Regions from separate parts of the Pseudoalteromonas sp. UG3-2 genome, predicted to be linked through region 1. Evidence: predicted binding sites of a transcription regulator. Region 1 holds the regulator's gene; the other holds the start of a gene.
What was found. Region 1 encodes NrdR, which represses ribonucleotide reductase genes. Its sites were predicted from a motif close to AAACACNANATNTNGTGTTT; they were not measured.
Positions count from the first base shown of each region.

Region 2: nrdA (class 1a ribonucleoside-diphosphate reductase subunit alpha) is a predicted target of NrdR. The motif match lies at 3,866-3,885, and genes of this name have one in related genera.

Region 1 is NZ_JAWLJU010000002.1:3,225,005-3,233,804, reverse strand. Features, by position in the region: gene R3P39_RS17740 (two-component regulator propeller domain-containing protein) at 1-1,961, opposite strand, end outside; gene R3P39_RS17735 (phosphatidylglycerophosphatase A family protein) at 1,986-2,468, opposite strand; gene thiL (thiamine-phosphate kinase) at 2,477-3,439, opposite strand; gene nusB (transcription antitermination factor NusB) at 3,483-3,893, opposite strand; gene ribH (6,7-dimethyl-8-ribityllumazine synthase) at 3,905-4,369, opposite strand; gene ribBA (bifunctional 3,4-dihydroxy-2-butanone-4-phosphate synthase/GTP cyclohydrolase II) at 4,486-5,598, opposite strand; gene R3P39_RS17710 (riboflavin synthase) at 5,628-6,284, opposite strand; gene ribD (bifunctional diaminohydroxyphosphoribosylaminopyrimidine deaminase/5-amino-6-(5-phosphoribosylamino)uracil reductase RibD) at 6,286-7,401, opposite strand; gene nrdR (transcriptional regulator NrdR) at 7,398-7,847, opposite strand; gene glyA (serine hydroxymethyltransferase) at 8,133-8,800, opposite strand, start outside.
Region 2 is NZ_JAWLJU010000002.1:667,838-676,637, forward strand. Features, by position in the region: gene gyrA (DNA topoisomerase (ATP-hydrolyzing) subunit A) at 1-1,979, opposite strand, end outside; gene ubiG (bifunctional 2-polyprenyl-6-hydroxyphenol methylase/3-demethylubiquinol 3-O-methyltransferase UbiG) at 2,243-2,953, shown strand; gene R3P39_RS06340 (HAD family hydrolase) at 2,950-3,597, shown strand; gene nrdA (class 1a ribonucleoside-diphosphate reductase subunit alpha) at 3,955-6,240, shown strand; gene nrdB (class Ia ribonucleoside-diphosphate reductase subunit beta) at 6,294-7,424, shown strand; gene yfaE (class I ribonucleotide reductase maintenance protein YfaE) at 7,424-7,696, shown strand; gene R3P39_RS06360 (YaeQ family protein) at 7,708-8,232, opposite strand; gene R3P39_RS06365 (TonB-dependent receptor) at 8,406-8,800, shown strand, end outside.

The DNA of each region.
Region 1 (8,800 bases):
CGCTCGTCTGTGACCAGGGATTCAAAACGTGGCTGTAAATCCCCGCCGCCGAACAGCTGGACGTTTTTAGGTATCTCCACCACTCCCTGTAAGCTGGGATAAAAAATCGCTTCATCAGTTTCTACCACCGCATCATGGCCAAGCCCTGAACAGCATTGACTAGGTCGACCATCGAGCTGACGGTCAAACGGACTGATCACTTGCTCAACCTTAAGGCTTTCTATCTTAGTGCTGAACTGTTTCACGGGCATGCGATACACACCTTTCATGGTGCTAACCCAGATCAGCTGGTTATTTTTATCAAAGTGCAAGGAAAAAATGGAGCCATAAGGTAAGCCGTTGGAAGCATCGAGCTGATACCAGTCGCCGGTCTTGGTACGATAGAATAAGCCGTCATTAAGCGATCCTACTAAGGTGGTCACTGTATCTAGATGCAAAATACTGGTGACGTATGCCGAGTCTAAAGAAATCTGCGCACCAATTTTTTCAATGCCTTTGTCGTTATAGCGATACGCCCCTTTATTGGTGCCAATAAAGCCGTAACGGGGAAAATCTTGCACAAAGGTGACAAATTGACTGCCTAAAAAGGCATTGTAAGCAAACGGCGTGATGCCATTATAATCAAGACGATACAGTCCTCGTCCGGTACCAAACCACATGCCGCCACGGTTTGATGGGCTTAACGAGAACACCGGATTTTGTCGTAGCTCACGATCGCTAATCGGTTGCAGCGAGCCCTCTTCATACAACAAAGCGCCGCGATCTGTGCCGATAATTAAGCGCTCATCGACAAATTCTAAATCGTGGATCACCGAGCGGTTGAGCTGCAAACTGCTGAGCACTGGCTTATAGCCCTCTCTGGGGCCGATGATCCCAAGCCCTTCTCGGCTGGCAACCCAAATGTCGCCATCTGGGCTTTGCGTAATGGCTGAAATGGCTTGGCTGCTGCGCTGGCCAATATGATGGCGTTCCACTTTACCGGCATGGGCTAACCATAACCCTTCGTTCAAACTTGCCAGCCATATATTGCTGTCATCGTCCATAAAGATATCAGCAAACCAAATACTTTGATCCAGCTGTATGGGCTCAACGGACTGCCAAATACCATTACTCTGACGATACAATAAACGGCCATAGGTGGATACCCATAGCCCACCCTCTTTGTCATTGAGGAACTTATACACGGCATTATTGCCCACTTCTTGATAGCGCCTTAGCACCTCGTCAAAGTCGAGAAAGTAGGCACCTAACTCAGAAGCTAGAAATAACTTCCCATCCACCCAAGCCAAGTCATGCACTATGGTTTGGGCCAGCTGTTCAGGAAGAGAGACTTTGCTGGCCAATTCCAGTCTAACGCCATCACCACTGCGGTTGCTGGACTCGCTGATTTTCAGCAAGTGCCGCTCATTGACCAGCCAAATGCCATCGGGCACCAGTGCCATTTTGGTGACGGAGCCGACGATTTGATTAATCTGAGTGACGCTGAGGTTGGATTGCTCGATGTTATTTGCAGCAAGGGTTAACTTTTTCGCAGAGACATAATAAAGACCATGGGCGGCAACCCAAATACCACCGTCTTCATCAGCCAAAATATCGCGCACCGGACCTTGTAAGTCAAACCGCTGCGCCACCATGGTTTGTGGGTCTAGGCGCAATAAGCCGCGGCGGGTGCCAATCCATAACATCCCAAAGCGGTCCACCAGCAACTTATTGATGGCGTTACTATTGAGAAAGTCGGTATTTTGGGTGTTGAAGTTTTGAAATTGATGACCGTCGAAACGACTTAAGCCAAACTGGGTGCCTAACCAAATGTAGCCCTGCTCGTCTTGTACCACACTTTTAACGCTTTGCGATGGTAATCCGCTTTGTATATTCCACTGTTTGACAACATAGTCGTCAATGGCCGCCAAGCTCGAGCTTGAAAGCAGCAAACCAAAAAGCAAAAACAAGAGCCGTGTCATTGGGATTCCATCACATAAGCACAGTTAAGTTAAAATGCCAGTTTTAAACAAAGCTTGCACGCAAACCAATGAAAAAAGACCAGCCAATACGTCATCTAGCATAATCCCCGAACCGCCATGAAGGCGCTTATCCAAAAAGCGGATGGGACCGGGTTTTAGAATGTCAAAAAAGCGGAATAAAATAAACCCCACTAACAATGCCTGCCAACTCAAGGCAGCACCAATCATGGTTATATAAAATCCAGCCACCTCGTCCCACACAATAGCGGGGTGGTCATGTACATTAACATCATCTGCGGTTTTGCCACAAACCCAAATACCAAACAAGGTCATGATGATAGCAACAATGCCTTGAAACCAAATTGGCATGCCATAAGTAAGAAAAATAAATGGCAGTGCGCCTATGGTGCCCACGGTTCCAGGCGCCTTTTTAGCAAGCCCTAAACCAAACCCTAAGGCAAAAAACTGATGGGGTTTAGTTAAATCAAATTTGTACTGCGTAATCAAACCGACTCCTAGCTGAAGTGCTCAAATCCCATACCACGTAATTGGTACGGCTGGCCTTGGTTGAGCAATTGAATTTCACCACTTTGGGCTGTAATTTGGCCGACACAAACCGGCTCTACACCATACTGTTGTAAACGACTTTCAACAGCACTTTTGTTGTTGTCATTGACGGTAAACAGCAGCTCATAATCATCACCAAAGCCAAGCGCCAGTGCTAATCTTTGATCCTCTGCCAAGCTCTCAGTTAACGCCGCAGACATGGGCACCTTATCGGCGTCTACTTTAGCACCAACATCGGAACTGCGAAGAATGTGTTGTAAGTCGGCCAGTAACCCATCAGAGATATCAATCGCTGCAGTGGCTAAGCCTCGGAGTACTTGCCCAGCTGCCACCTGTGGCGCAGGAAAGTGAAACTTGTGCTGTGCTGCCGCCAAGTGTTCAGCGGCTAGCGACCAGCCTTGCTTGCGCGCTTCAATGGCCAAACCGGCATCTCCTAAAGGCCCAGTGACATAAATCCAGTCACCCACCTTAGCACCGCTGCGTTTTAGCCCTTTGCCTGCGGGTAAAATACCTTTGGCACACACAGTGACGGTCAGTGGCCCTTGGGTGGTATCTCCGCCAATGATTTGGACATTATAATACTGGGCAATTTCATGCATGCCAGCGGTAAAAGCCTCGAGCCAATCCATATCCGCATTCGGCAGGGTCAAGCCTAGCGAAATCCACGCCGGCTCCGCGCCCATGGCTGCTAAGTCACTGAGGTTAACCGCAATAACACGGTGGCCTAAGGCTTTTGCTGGAATATCGGAGAAGAAGTGCACTCCGCTCACCAAGGTGTCTGTGGTGATCGCTAATTGATAACCATCGGGAACACTGACTAATGCACAGTCATCACCGATCCCCAGTTCAACATCGCGACGAACGATGCCACGACCTTTAAAGTAATGATTGATTAGCTCAAATTCTTTCATACACAAAAAAGCCGGCCTAGGCCGGCTGTTCCTATAATCACACTTACCTGCGTATAAACTTAACGGCTTTATCTAGTACGCCATTAACGAACTTGTGACTTTCTTCAGCACCAAACATCTTCGCCAGCTCAATGCCCTCGTTGATGGCCACTTTGTATGGTACATCTTCGCGGAACTTAAGCTCATAAGCGCTTACTCGTAACACCGCAAGCTCGACCATATCGAGCTCAGCAAGTGGGCGTGCTAGGTGTGGTGCAATGACTTCATCCAATTGCTTTTGGTTTACCACCACACCACGAGCCAAGTCTTTAAAGTATTCGACATCAACTTTGCTGACGTCGTTCTCGATAAGCATTTGCTGTTCAATATCGGCAATTGGATTGCCACTTAGCTGCCATGAATAAATAGCTTGTAAAGCGAGTACACGTGCTTTGCGTCTAGCTGCTGGTTTCACTGAGATTCCTCTTAAATTTGCTCAAGCACGTTCACCATTTCCAGTGCACCAAGAGCAGCTTCGCCGCCTTTGTTGCCCATTTTGGTGCCCGCGCGCTCTATGGCTTGCTCAATGCTTTCAGTAGTCAGTACGCCAAAAGCCACAGGAACATCGTAGTCGAGTGAAACACTGGCTAAGCCTTTGTTTGACTCGTTAGCGACTAAATCAAAGTGAGGTGTACCGCCGCGAATAATCACGCCTAGGGCAATGATAGCATCATGCTCTTTTTTCATTGCAATGCGTTTTGCCGCCAGTGGTAGCTCTACAGCGCCAGGTACATATACAACCGTAATATCATCTTCACTCACACCGCCGGTGCGTTTTAATTCATCAACGGCGCCTTCTAACAAGCTGCTGCCAATAAAATCATTAAAGCGTGAAATGACAATGGCAAATTTTTTGCCTGGTGCGTATTTATTACCTTCGATTACTTTCATCAGATGTTCCTAATCAGTCTGAGCAATTGCCAAATTGAGGCGCATAATAACACAGTATTATGACATTCGCCTACTATCTCAGCGTAGACAATAACAATCAATTTGGCTGTGATTTTTTATTGCGGTTCTACGTATTCAACCACTTCGAGGTGGAAGCCCGACAGCGCGTGATACTTTTTCGGTAAGCTCATTAGGCGCATTTTTTGGATCCCCAAATCCGCCAAAATTTGTGAGCCCACCCCTACGGTACGCGAGGTGCCTTGAAACTTGCGGTAATTCACTTTTTCACCGGCATCTTCTGCGGCAAAGGCTTTAACCAAAGCTTCGATGTCTTCGCTGTGCTCTTGTTTACCTAAAATCACCAACACGCCATCGTGCTCGGCGATGTATTGCATGGCACTTGGCAAAGTCCAACTTCTGTCAGCACTGCGGTCTGAATGCAAAATATCATTAAAGGTGCTTTGCAAGTGCACTCGAACTAGGTTGGCAGCATCGCTTTTCACTTCGCCTTTAATCATGGCGTAGTGCAGTTGATTGTCGATGGTGTCTTTGTAAGTCACTAGATTAAACTCACCATATTCAGTCGGCAGCTTGCACTGTGCCACTTTTTCAATGGTGGTTTCATTAAGGTTGCGGTACTCAATTAAATCGGCAATGGTGCCAATTTTAATGCCATGTTCGTTAGCAAACACTTCCAATTGCGGGCGACGTGCCATGGTACCATCGGGATTGAGAATTTCGACGATCACCGATGACGGCTCAAGACCAGCAAGCCTGGCTAAGTCACAGCCTGCTTCGGTGTGCCCTGCACGGGTTAATACCCCACCTGGCTGCGCCATAATAGGGAAAATGTGCCCTGGTTGCACAATGTCTTCTGGTACTGCGCCTTTGGCAACGGCAGCCTGAACAGTGCGCGCGCGGTCAGCGGCTGAGATCCCGGTAGTGACTCCCTTTGCCGCTTCGATAGACAAAGTAAAGTTAGTGGAAAATTGCGCGCCATTCGACTTTACCATCAGCGGTAAGTTTAATTGCTCACAACGCTCCTGAGTCATAGTCAAACAGATTAAACCGCGGCCGTAGGTCGCCATGAAATTGATTGCGTCTGGTGTAATGTGTTCTGCCGCAATGATCAGATCACCTTCATTTTCTCGGTCTTCATCATCCATTAAAATCACCATTTTACCGGCTTTAATGTCAGCAATGATTTCCTCAGCAGTGTTTAAACTCATAGTTTTCCCATTTTGTACTTTGTCTTTGGCTACTTTATAAAGCCAGCTTTCGCCAATAAACTTGTTGTGAGAGTAGAACCGCTGGCTGCGCCTTGCTCGGCATGAATTAACCTTTCGAGGTAGCGCGCAATTTGGTCAACTTCAAGGTTGACCTTTGACCCAACCTGAAACCCCGCTACGGTGGTTTCTTGTGCCGTATGTGGCACTATGGTCAATTTAAATTTATTCTCTTCTACGGCATTCACCGTTAGGCTGATACCGTCAATAGCAACAGATCCCTTATAGGGGATGTATTTCATTAGCTCAGGTTTGGTTTCTAACCAATACTCCGTGGCTCTGGCATTAGGGTTAATCGCCACCACTTCAGCAACGCCATCGATGTGCCCGGAGACCAAGTGACCACCTAAACGCGAAGTCGGCTGTAGCGCCTTTTCAAGGTTCACCAGTTGACCTTTTTGGTATTCAGAAAACAGCGTTAGCGCCCGTGTTTCATTAGAGACATCGGCACGGAAACCGTCGTTAAACTTTGCCGTCACGGTCAAGCACACACCATTGGTGGCAATGCTATCGCCTAATTCCACATCCTGCATATCCAGTGACGAGCTAGAAATTCTGACAATTAAATCACCGCCTTGTAACTGTAGCTCGCTAATTTTACCTGTTGCTTCAACAATACCTGTAAACATATTACTTCTCTTTACTTGCGATGATTTTTATATCTGGGCCAATTTGGCTCACGGCATTAAATTGCAGCTCAGCGATGTCACTCATCTGAGTCAGTTCCGATGTATTAAATAACCCCCGCCCTGGACCTATGATTTTAGGTGCCAAATAAACAATGTATTCATCAATTAGGTTTTGCTCATGCATGGCACCACACAAAGTAGCTCCAGCCTCGAGCCACACGGCATTACATTGTTTGTCACCGAGCGTCAGCAAGATCGCCTGCAAATCCAGCTTTCCTGCCACTTCAGGTATAACAATTTGTTCTACGTAATGAGGCCAATCGTGTGAATTATCAATAGTACGACGGAAAATAACTATCGGTGCAGCAATTTGAAAAAACGCCAAGTCTGGGGTCAAACGATTCGCAGAGTCAATCACGGCGCGCAGCGGTTGGCGAATTTGCGTTAATGGATACTCTACTTGCGTGGCAAATTCACTGCGCACGTTTAATCGGGCATTGTCTACAAGCACGGTATCGGCGCCGCTGAGAATGGCGCAGCTTTGGGCGCGATGTTGTTGTACGTCCAGGCGAGCGGGCTCAGAGGTGATCCATTTACTTTGGCCATTATTCAGCGCCGTTTTACCGTCCAGTGAGGCCGCTAATTTACAGCTCACAAACGGCATTGCTGTTGCCATACGCTTTAAAAAACCACGATTAAGCTCTACCGCTTGCTGCTCTAACAACCCTGAAGCGGTGTCAATGCCAGCGTCTTGTAACATCGCCAGACCGCGCCCAGCGACTTCGGGGTTGGGGTCCACCATCGCGGCAATGACTTTGGCCACTTTGGCTTTGATCAGCCCCTCAGCACAGGGTGGCGTGCGGCCATAGTGACTGCATGGCTCTAATGTCACATAAGCGGTGGCCCCTTGGGCACGCGCGCCTGCCATTCGCAGTGCATGCACTTCAGCATGGGGCTCGCCTGCTTTCAAGTGCGCGCCTTCACCAACAATTTCATCGTTTTTAACAATCACGCAGCCAACATTGGGATTAGGACTGGTGGTAAACTGACCACGCTTTGCCAGCGCAATGGCGCGCTGCATATAGGCTTGGTCTTGTGGGCTAAACGACTGGCTCAATCTCCTAGCCTCGCAATTTCTTCGCCAAATTCACGAATATCTTCAAACGAGCGATACACAGAAGCAAAGCGCACATACGCCACTTTATCGAGTTTTTTTAATGACTCCATGATACATTCGCCAATCAAGTCACTGGACACTTCGCGCTCGCCAGTGCCACGAATTTGCGACTTAATTTTATGTACCACTTCTTCTATTTGTTCGGTGCTGACGGGACGCTTTTCTAGTGCCCGATGCATACCATTGAGAAGTTTGTCTTCGTTAAAAGGCTCACGCGAACCATCTTGTTTTATCACTCTGGGCATAAGCAGTTCAGCGCCTTCAAAGGTGGTAAAGCGCTCATGGCATAAAATGCACTCACGGCGGCGGCGAACTTGATGACCGGATGCGATCAATCTGGAATCGATCACTTTGGTGTCTTTGGCTGTACAAAATGGGCAATGCATAAGCGTTCTCGTTAACTAACCCCAGCTCTACAAAACTAAATAGGATGTTTATGCAGTCATCGCGTGTTAATGCGTAACGGCTTCATCGCTAACCAAACGAGGCTGGAATACCAGTGAGTGTTTGACTGAGTTTGGCCATCACTCGCCTTGACCAGCTTTGCCAACTGTTACTTTGAGCAAACAGGCAATTGGTTAGAGCGACCTTAATGAGAACCGGGCAAACAAAAAAGGCCGCTTAAATGCGGCCTTAATCATAACAAAAAAACTGCTTTTTTGTGTGCGATTTTATGCGTAAACCGGTAATTTAGCACAAATTGCTTTTACTTTTTCTTTCACTTGGGCCTGAACCGCTGGGTCGTTGATGTTATCTAAGACGTCACAAATCCAACCTGCAAGCTCTTTCGATTCCGCTTCTTTAAAGCCACGACGGGTGATAGCCGGCGAGCCGATACGCAGACCAGAAGTAACAAACGGTGAACGCGGGTCATTCGGTACTGAGTTTTTATTTACCGTGATATTGGCATTACCCAGTGCCGCATCTGCGTCTTTACCCGTGATGTCTTTGTCAATCAGGTCAAGCAGGAATAAGTGGTTATCGGTTTTACCAGAAACCACTTTGTAGCCGCGCTGTTGCAGTACTTCTACCATTGCCTGGGCATTTTTTACCACTTGGGTTTGGTATGCTTTGAACTCTGGCTCAAGTGCTTCTTTGAACGCCACTGCTTTAGCCGCAATTACGTGACACAAAGGACCACCTTGACCACCAGGGAAAACCGCACTGTTTAGCTTTTTGTAGATATCTTCGTCACCACAAGCTGAAATGATCAGACCACCACGTGGGCCTGCTAGCGTTTTGTGCGTTGTGGTGGTAACTACGTGGGCGTGAGGCACTGGACTTGGGTAAACACCCGCGGCAACAAGGCCTGCTACGTGTGCCATATCAACCAGTAAGT
Region 2 (8,800 bases), 2.6 Mb from region 1:
GTCTTCTTGACAATACCACTGGCTGTCGCCATAACAATAAACTTGTCTTCTTCGTATTCACGCACCGGTAAAATCGTGGTGATACGTTCATCGGCTTCCAGTGGTAGTAAGTTAACGATTGGCTTGCCACGAGCAGCGCGTGATGCCAAGGGTAGCTGATACACTTTCAACCAATACAACCGCCCTGCGGTAGAGAAACACAGGATGGTGTCGTGAGTGTTAGCCACAAGCAGTCGTTCGATAAAATCTTCGTCTTTCATCTTCGTCGCTGAACGGCCTTTACCACCACGGCGCTGCGCTTCATAGTCGCTAAGAGGCTGATACTTAACATAGCCCTCGTGAGACAATGTCACCACCACGTCTTCTTCGTTGATTAGGTCTTCAAGGCTAATATCGTGGGCCGCGGCGGTGATTTCTGTGCGGCGCTCATCGCCATACACTTCTTTAACCAAGGCCAGCTCATCACGGATCACTTCCATCAAACGCTCTGGTGAAGAGAGAATGTAAAGTAGCTCGGCAATCAGCTCTAGTAGTTCTTTATATTCGCCAAGGATTTTCTCGTGCTCAAGACCAGTCAGCTTGTGTAGTCTTAAGTCGAGAATGGCTTGGGCTTGTTGCTCAGATAAATAGTACTGACCGTCACGAATACCCAATTCAGCTGCTAACCAATCAGGGCGCGCGATGTTTTCTTCACCAGCGGCTCTGTCTAGCATCGACTTAACGTTACCTAGCTCCCAAGAGCGTGCAGTTAAGGCTGCTTTTGCCTCTGCTGGAGTGGGTGATTTTCGAATAAGTTCGATAATCGGGTCGATGTTCGCCAGCGCAATGGCTAGACCTTCCAGGGTGTGTGCTCTATCACGGGCTTTGCGGAGATCAAATACCGTACGGCGGGTTACCACTTCACGGCGGTGAACAATAAACGCTTCGAGCATTTCTTTTAGGTTAAAGCATTTTGGCTGATTGTTATCCAACGCCACCATGTTTATACCAAACACCGTTTGCAACTGAGTTTGGGCATACAGGTTATTAAGGATCACTTCACCGACTTCGCCGCGCTTCACTTCAATGACAATACGCATACCGTCTTTGTCAGACTCATCACGCAGAGCACTGATCCCTTCAATCTTTTTATCTTTAACCAGCTCGGCGATTTTTTCGATTAAGCGCGCTTTGTTAACTTGATAAGGGATCTCATTGACCACAATGGTCTCACGGCCGGTTTTGTCGTCTACTTCGATTTCCGCTTTGGCACGGATATACACTTTACCACGACCGGTTTTGTAAGCCTGTTCAATGCCTTTTTTACCACTGATGATGGCAGCGGTTGGGAAGTCCGGACCCGGAATGTAATCAATCAGCTCTTCAATGGTGATGTCAGGGTTTTGGATCACGGCTAAACAACCATTAACCACCTCGGTTAAGTTATGAGGTGGGATATTGGTGGCCATACCCACTGCGATACCTGAAGAGCCGTTAACCAACAGGTTGGGAATTTTGGTTGGCAAGACATCTGGAATTTGTTCTGTGCCATCATAGTTTGGCACATAGTCAACGGTTTCTTTCTCAAGGTCGGCTAACAGCTCGTGCGCTACTTTCGCCATACGGACTTCGGTATAACGCATTGCCGCTGCTGAGTCGCCATCTACGGAACCAAAGTTACCTTGGCCATCGACAAGCATATAACGGAGTGAGAAAGGCTGCGCCATACGTACGATAGTGTCGTATACCGCGCTATCACCGTGTGGGTGATATTTACCGATAACGTCACCTACCACACGGGCAGACTTTTTATACGGTTTATTCCAGTCATTCTTAAGTTCATTCATGGCGAATAACACCCGACGGTGAACCGGTTTTAAACCGTCCCTCACATCTGGTAATGCACGCCCTACGATCACACTCATGGCGTAATCAAGGTATGAATTTTTTAGTTCATCTTCGATATTGACTGGCAGGATTTCATTGGCGAGATCAGACATTTGACTCCACTTTCCTTCAGTGTCCACCCCATTTGTGTCACACTACAGCTGGTGAAAAGCTGCATTCTGAACGTCAAATTGCTGTTTTATAAAAAGCGCCAAAAACACGCTTTAAAAAGTAGCTGAATTGCCTCAGAGTACCGTCAGGGGCTTTGTTTATTATTAAATTCAACAAGCATGCTATCACACTTTTTGCTGTTTTACAGGTGCTATTTTTATCTAATCCCCTTTATAATGCGCTCAATTAAACGAGGAAGTTTTTTATGACCGAACATCAAAATGTAGACCCAACTGAAATCGCGAAATTCGAAGACATCGCTGAGCGCTGGTGGGATAAAGACGGTGAGTTTAAACCGCTACACGACATCAACCCTTTACGGTTAGACTTTATTAATGACAAAAGCCAGGGCCTGTTCGACAAGACAGTACTGGATGTTGGCTGCGGTGGTGGAATACTAACGGAAAGCATGGCGAAAATGGGTGCCCATGCCACCGGCATCGACATGGGCCAAGAGCCGCTTAATGTCGCTAAGCTGCACGCCCTAGAAGCCAGCGTTAAGGTAAGCTACCAAAAGGTACCTGTTGAGCAATACGCTGCAGAAAACCCTGCGGCCTTTGATGTAGTCACCTGCATGGAGATGCTCGAACACGTGCCCGACCCTGAATCAATCATCCGCGCCGTGGCAGACTTAGTTAAACCCGGTGGTCAGGTGTTTTTCTCAACCCTAAACAAAACCACTAAAGCGTATTTACTGGCCATTGTTGCGGCCGAAAAGGTAATGAAAATGGTACCAGAAGGCACCCACGAGCACGATAAGTTCATTCGCCCTTCGACCTTAATCAATTGGGCTGAACAGTATGGCCTAAAAGTCCGCGCGGCCACGGGGATCAATTATAACCCACTGACTAAAACCTTTAATCTTAGTAAAGACGTGTCAGTGAATTACATTCTTCACTTTGAGAAACTCGCATGATCAAAGCAGTTCTATTTGATTTAGATGGCACATTGTTAGACACCAGTGACGATCTCGGTGCGGCATTAAACCATGTGTTAAGCTCCAAGCAGCTTCCTAGAGTCAGTAAAAGCGTCTATAGCAGTGCTATATCCAATGGCGTTGCTGCGCTACTCGAAGTGGGGTTTGGCAGCGAGCTGCCGCGCTTTGATAAACAGCAATTACGCCAAGCCGTACTGGATCATTACCAAGATAATCTTGCCATTCACTCCCATTGTTTTGCTGGAGTCGCAGAGTTATTGAGCAGTCTTAAAGCGCGCGGTATCGCTGTTGGCATTATGACCAACAAACCCGAGTTTTTAACATTTCCGTTACTAACACACATAGCAGAGCTCGCGACTATTGAAGCGGTTGTGTGTGGCGATACTCTGAAAGTGGCTAAACCTCACCCTGAGCCTCTTCTGCTGGTGGCCGAGAAGCTTGGGGTTGCAGCTCATGAATGTATTTACGTCGGAGATGCCGAGCGCGACATTATTGCTGCTAAATCTGCAAATATGATCAGTGCCGCGGCTATGTGGGGGTTTATTCCTTCAAAGCAGCAAGCGTTGGCCTGGCAGGCGGATCTTTATCTTACTAACCCAATGGCGCTACTTTCGCACATATAGTGGTATAGAAATAATAAATACCCATATATTGTGTTTTTGCTATAATAGATACGAATTTGTGTAGAAAAAAATCAGTTAAAAATTTTTTTATATTTTGCAGAAAATGACGATCTTAGAGTTGATTTTTCTTTGCTAGTAGATAAGCCGATAGTCATAGGTTAGTAGCTCCTAACATTATGAAATTATCCCAAACTTATCCACAATCGCACTGAAGTTGTTCTCTTGCAAATTAACGCTAACCCCACTATCTTGTGATCCCTAGCTACTAGGGCACCATATATAGTGGTGGTTTGCTAATCAATTTACATCGTGCGATACCATAATAAGCGCGTTCCTAAGGAATACAGGCACATACATATGAACCAACAGCTATCTGTATGCAAAAGAAACGGTCGCAAAGAACCGTTAGACCTAGAGAAAATCCACCGTGTCATCACATGGGCGGCAGAAGGACTAGATAACGTCTCTGTGTCTCAGGTCGAATTGAAGTCTCATATCCAGTTCTATGACGGTATTCGTACTGGTGACATTCACGAAACCATTATCAAAGCTGCGGCTGATTTGATTTCTAAAGAATCACCTGATTACCAATACTTAGCTGCGCGCCTAGCCATTTTCCACTTACGCAAAAAGGCCTATGGCTGCTTCGAGCCGCCTCACCTTTACGATCACGTAGTAAAGCTAGTTGAAGACCAGCGCTACGATCAGCACTTATTGGCTGACTATACACGCGAAGAGTTTGACGAGTTGAACGACTACATTGATCATCAGCGCGATATGAATTTCAGCTATGCTGCGGTTAAACAGCTTGAAGGTAAATACCTGGTACAGAACCGTGTCACCGGTGAAATCTATGAGAGTGCACAGTTTTTGTATGTACTGGTTGCGGCGAGCTTATTTGCAAACTACCCCAAAGAAACGCGTCTTGACTACATTAAGCGTTTTTATGACGCGGTATCGACTTTTAAAATATCACTGCCAACACCTATTATGGCCGGCGTGCGTACACCAACTAGGCAGTTTAGTTCCTGTGTACTGATTGAGTGTGGCGATAGCTTAGACTCTATCAATGCCACCTCGTCTGCCATTGTAAAATACGTTAGCCAGCGCGCTGGTATTGGTATTAATGCCGGCCGCATTCGCGCACTGGGTAGCCCAATTCGCAATGGCGAAGCTTACCACACTGGCTGTATTCCTTTTTATAAGCACTTCCAAACGGCGGTTAAGAGCTGTTCTCAAGGCGGTGTGCGTGGCGGCGCAGCAACCCTATTCTACCCGTTATGGCACCTTGAAGTTGAAAACCTCTTGGTATTGAAAAACAACCGTGGTGTTGAAGAAAACCGGGTACGTCACTTAGATTACGGCGTGCAATTCAACAAAACCATGTATAGCCGTTTGATTAAAGACGACTACATTACCTTGTTCAGCCCATCGGATGTGCCTGGTCTTTACGACGCTTTCTTTGAAGACCAAGAAAAGTTTGAACAGCTTTACGTGCAATACGAGCAAGATGAATCAATCCGTAAGAAGCGCATTAAAGCCATCGAGCTGTTCTCTATGTTTGCCCAAGAGCGCGCCAGCACGGGTCGTATTTACTTACAAAACGTAGACCACTGTAATACTCACAGCCCGTTTGACTCTAAAGTGGCGCCTATCCGCCAGTCGAACTTGTGTTTGGAAATTGCGCTCCCGACTAAGCCACTAAGTCATGTTAATGATCCTGAAGGCGAAATTGCGCTGTGTACACTGTCTGCCTTTAACTTAGGCGCCATCAAGTCGCTAGATGAACTAGAAGAGTTAGCGGAACTTGCAGTACGTGCACTCGATAACTTATTGGATTATCAAGACTACCCGGTTCCAGCTGCGTACAACGCGACTATGGGCCGTAGAACCCTAGGCATTGGCGTTATCAATTTCGCCTACTACCTTGCTAAGAATGGCGTGAGGTACTCAGACGGCAGCGCCAACGGTCTAACTCACAAGACCTTTGAAGCAATTCAATACTACTTGATGAAGGCCTCAAATGAGCTGGCAAAAGAACGCGGTGCGTGTCCTAAGTTCAACGAAACTACTTATTCGCAAGGCATTATGCCAACCGATACGTACAAGCGTGACTTAGACAAAGCCTGTGATGAGCCTCTGCACCTTGACTGGGATGGCCTCAGAGAAAGCATTAAAACGCACGGCATGCGTAACTCCACCTTGTCGGCGTTAATGCCTTCTGAAACTTCTTCACAAATTTCCAATGCCACTAATGGCATTGAGCCGCCACGCGGTCACATTAGTGTGAAGGCCAGTAAAGACGGTATTTTGAAGCAGGTTGTGCCAGAGTACGATCGCCTCAAGGATAACTACGAGCTGCTTTGGGATATTCCATCTAACGATGGCTACCTAACGCTCGTTGGTATTATGCAAAAGTTCGTGGACCAAACGATCTCAGCAAACACCAATTATGATCCAACTAAGTTCGAAGGTGGTAAAGTACCTATGAAGCTGTTGCTAAAAGACTTGCTAACAGCGTACAAACTTGGGGTTAAAACCCTTTACTACCATAATACACGCGATGGTGCGTCTGACGCACAAGATGAGCTCAAACCAGAAGTCGAAGACGATGGTTGTGAAGGCGGCGCTTGTAAAATATAACTTTTGATGCGGGTGTTCCCCACCCGCTTTTTTAGGCATTGAGTAACACATTTATGGCATATTCGACGTTTAGCAGAAATCATAACAACCAACTACAAGAGCCGATGTTCTTCGGACAAACTGTTAATGTATCTCGCTATGACCAACAAAAGTATCCTATTTTTGAAAAGTTAATCGAGAAGCAGCTCTCCTTTTTTTGGCGTCCAGAAGAAGTGGATGTCAGCAAAGACCGACTTGATTTCCAGGCGCTTCCTGAGCACGAAAGACACATTTTCTTGAGTAACCTGAAATACCAAACACTGCTGGACAGCGTACAAGGTCGCTCTCCCAATGTGGCTTTGCTTCCCATCGTGTCTATTCCAGAGCTCGAGACTTGGATTGAAACTTGGGCTTTCAGTGAGACCATTCACAGTCGCTCATACACGCATATTATCCGTAATGTGACACAAAACCCTGAAGTGATCTTTGATGACATTGTCGGTAACGATAAAATCGTCGAACGCGCCGATGCGGTGACCAAGTATTACGATGAGTTGATTGAAAAAGTCAGCCTCTACAATCAATATGGCGAGGGCAAGCACGAGGTCAATGGCCAAACAGTCAACGTCAATTTATTTGAGCTGAAAAAGTTGTTGTACCTATGCATCATGTCGGTAAACATTCTTGAAGCCATTCGTTTTTATGTTAGCTTTGCCTGTTCGTTCGCGTTTGCAGAGCGAGAGTTGATGGAAGGCAATGCTAAAATCATCAAACTTATCGCGCGTGATGAGGCCCTGCACTTATCAGGCACACAGCATATTCTTAATATTATGCAAGAAGGCAAAGACGACCCTGAAATGGCGATTGTTGCAGCCCAGTGTCATGATGAAGCAGTGAAAATGTTCGTTGAAGCGGCTGAGCAAGAAAAAGAATGGGCAGAATATCTGTTCAAAGACGGCTCAATGATTGGCCTTAATAAAGACATCCTTTGCCAGTATGTTGAATACATTACCAACATTCGTATGGCCGCGGTTGGCTTACCGACTCAGTTTGAAACTAAGTCTAACCCGATCCCATGGATCAATGCTTGGCTTGTTTCTGACAACGTGCAAGTTGCCCCACAAGAAGCTGAGATCAGCTCTTATCTGGTAGGTCAAATAGACTCAGAGGTGGATGCTTCTGAGTTTGGTGACTTCGACCTGTAATGGTTGAAAAGCCCCCTTTATTGATCCACATCGAAACCCTTCAGGAGCCACTGCAATACGTGGCTTCTGCGTCTTCGATATTAGAAACGCTAGAACGCGCCAAAATCGAAATCCCCTATCAATGCCGTGAAGGGTTTTGTGGCGCCTGTCGTGCCAAACTTGTCAGCGGCTCTACTGAGTACATCAACGAACCCTTGGCGTTTGTCCGTGATGGCGAAGTACTGCTTTGCTGCAGCAAGCCCTGCAGTGATATAAAAATTTCTTTACCTTAAGCCCATAAGCACTATTGCAGCTTAGTCACTGCCGCGCGAATATAGTGCTTATCATCCGTAACACTAATGGTGCCCTCGTCAATAATGACATCCCAGTGCAAACTGCGCTGTAACATGTCACACAGTGCGGTGATAAAATTCTGCGGCATACTGAAGACGCTAAGACCATCAATACATTGCAGTTGTACTTGCCTTTCTTGATACCAAGCTTCAGCGTCGACACATAATAACACCAGTTTTTGATAACGCTTATCGAGCTTTGTAAGATAGTCTAGCTCTAAAACACCGATATAAAGCGCCACGCTCACCTCGCCTTGCTCATCGCAAAGCCAGACGTCTGGCTGTAGTTTTTCTTCCGATTTACTCCAACTGGCATGGCGTTCATAAGACAGGGCACAGATCCCCAGTAACTTCAAAGCAAAATGCTCACTGCTCTCCCTATTTAACATGGCCGTGGTAAAGGCTTCTTCATGATGGCTATGATGAAATAGATCGGCGACTTTGATCCGAGCTTTAAAAACAAACGGCTTATTCATAAATATCACGATGTTTAAGGCGATAATTACACTATAGAGGCTATTAGCATTTCAACAACTATAAAGTGATAGTATAACGTTATTGATCCTGCAAAAATGTAGTGTTATATTATCACCGTTTTATTGACCCTTAACTTCGCATTCAAACACAAATTAATTCGTGGTAATCATTTATGTTTAAGCAGTCTATTATTGCAGGTGCTATTATTTCAGCCGTTAGTGCAGCACCCGCCTATGCAGCCCAGCTAACAGGGAAAGTTGTTGATGCCAACAACCAGCCAATAAGTAATGCAACAATTCACCTGCACGGTAAGAGTCAGAGCATTAAGTCTGACAAAAATGGTCAGTTTACTATCGACCTCGATGCCGATGCGCAACTGCACATCAGTAAGCCTAATTACCTCGACCAACGCATTCAGGTCACTGAATCTCAAGGTTATATCAAAGTTCAATTGCAACCGACCTCAGTAGAAACCATTGTAGTGTATTCATCGGCACTGCATAAAAACAGCATGGAAATGACCTCGCCGGTCAGTGTATTAAGCGGAGATGAATTAAAGAATCGTGC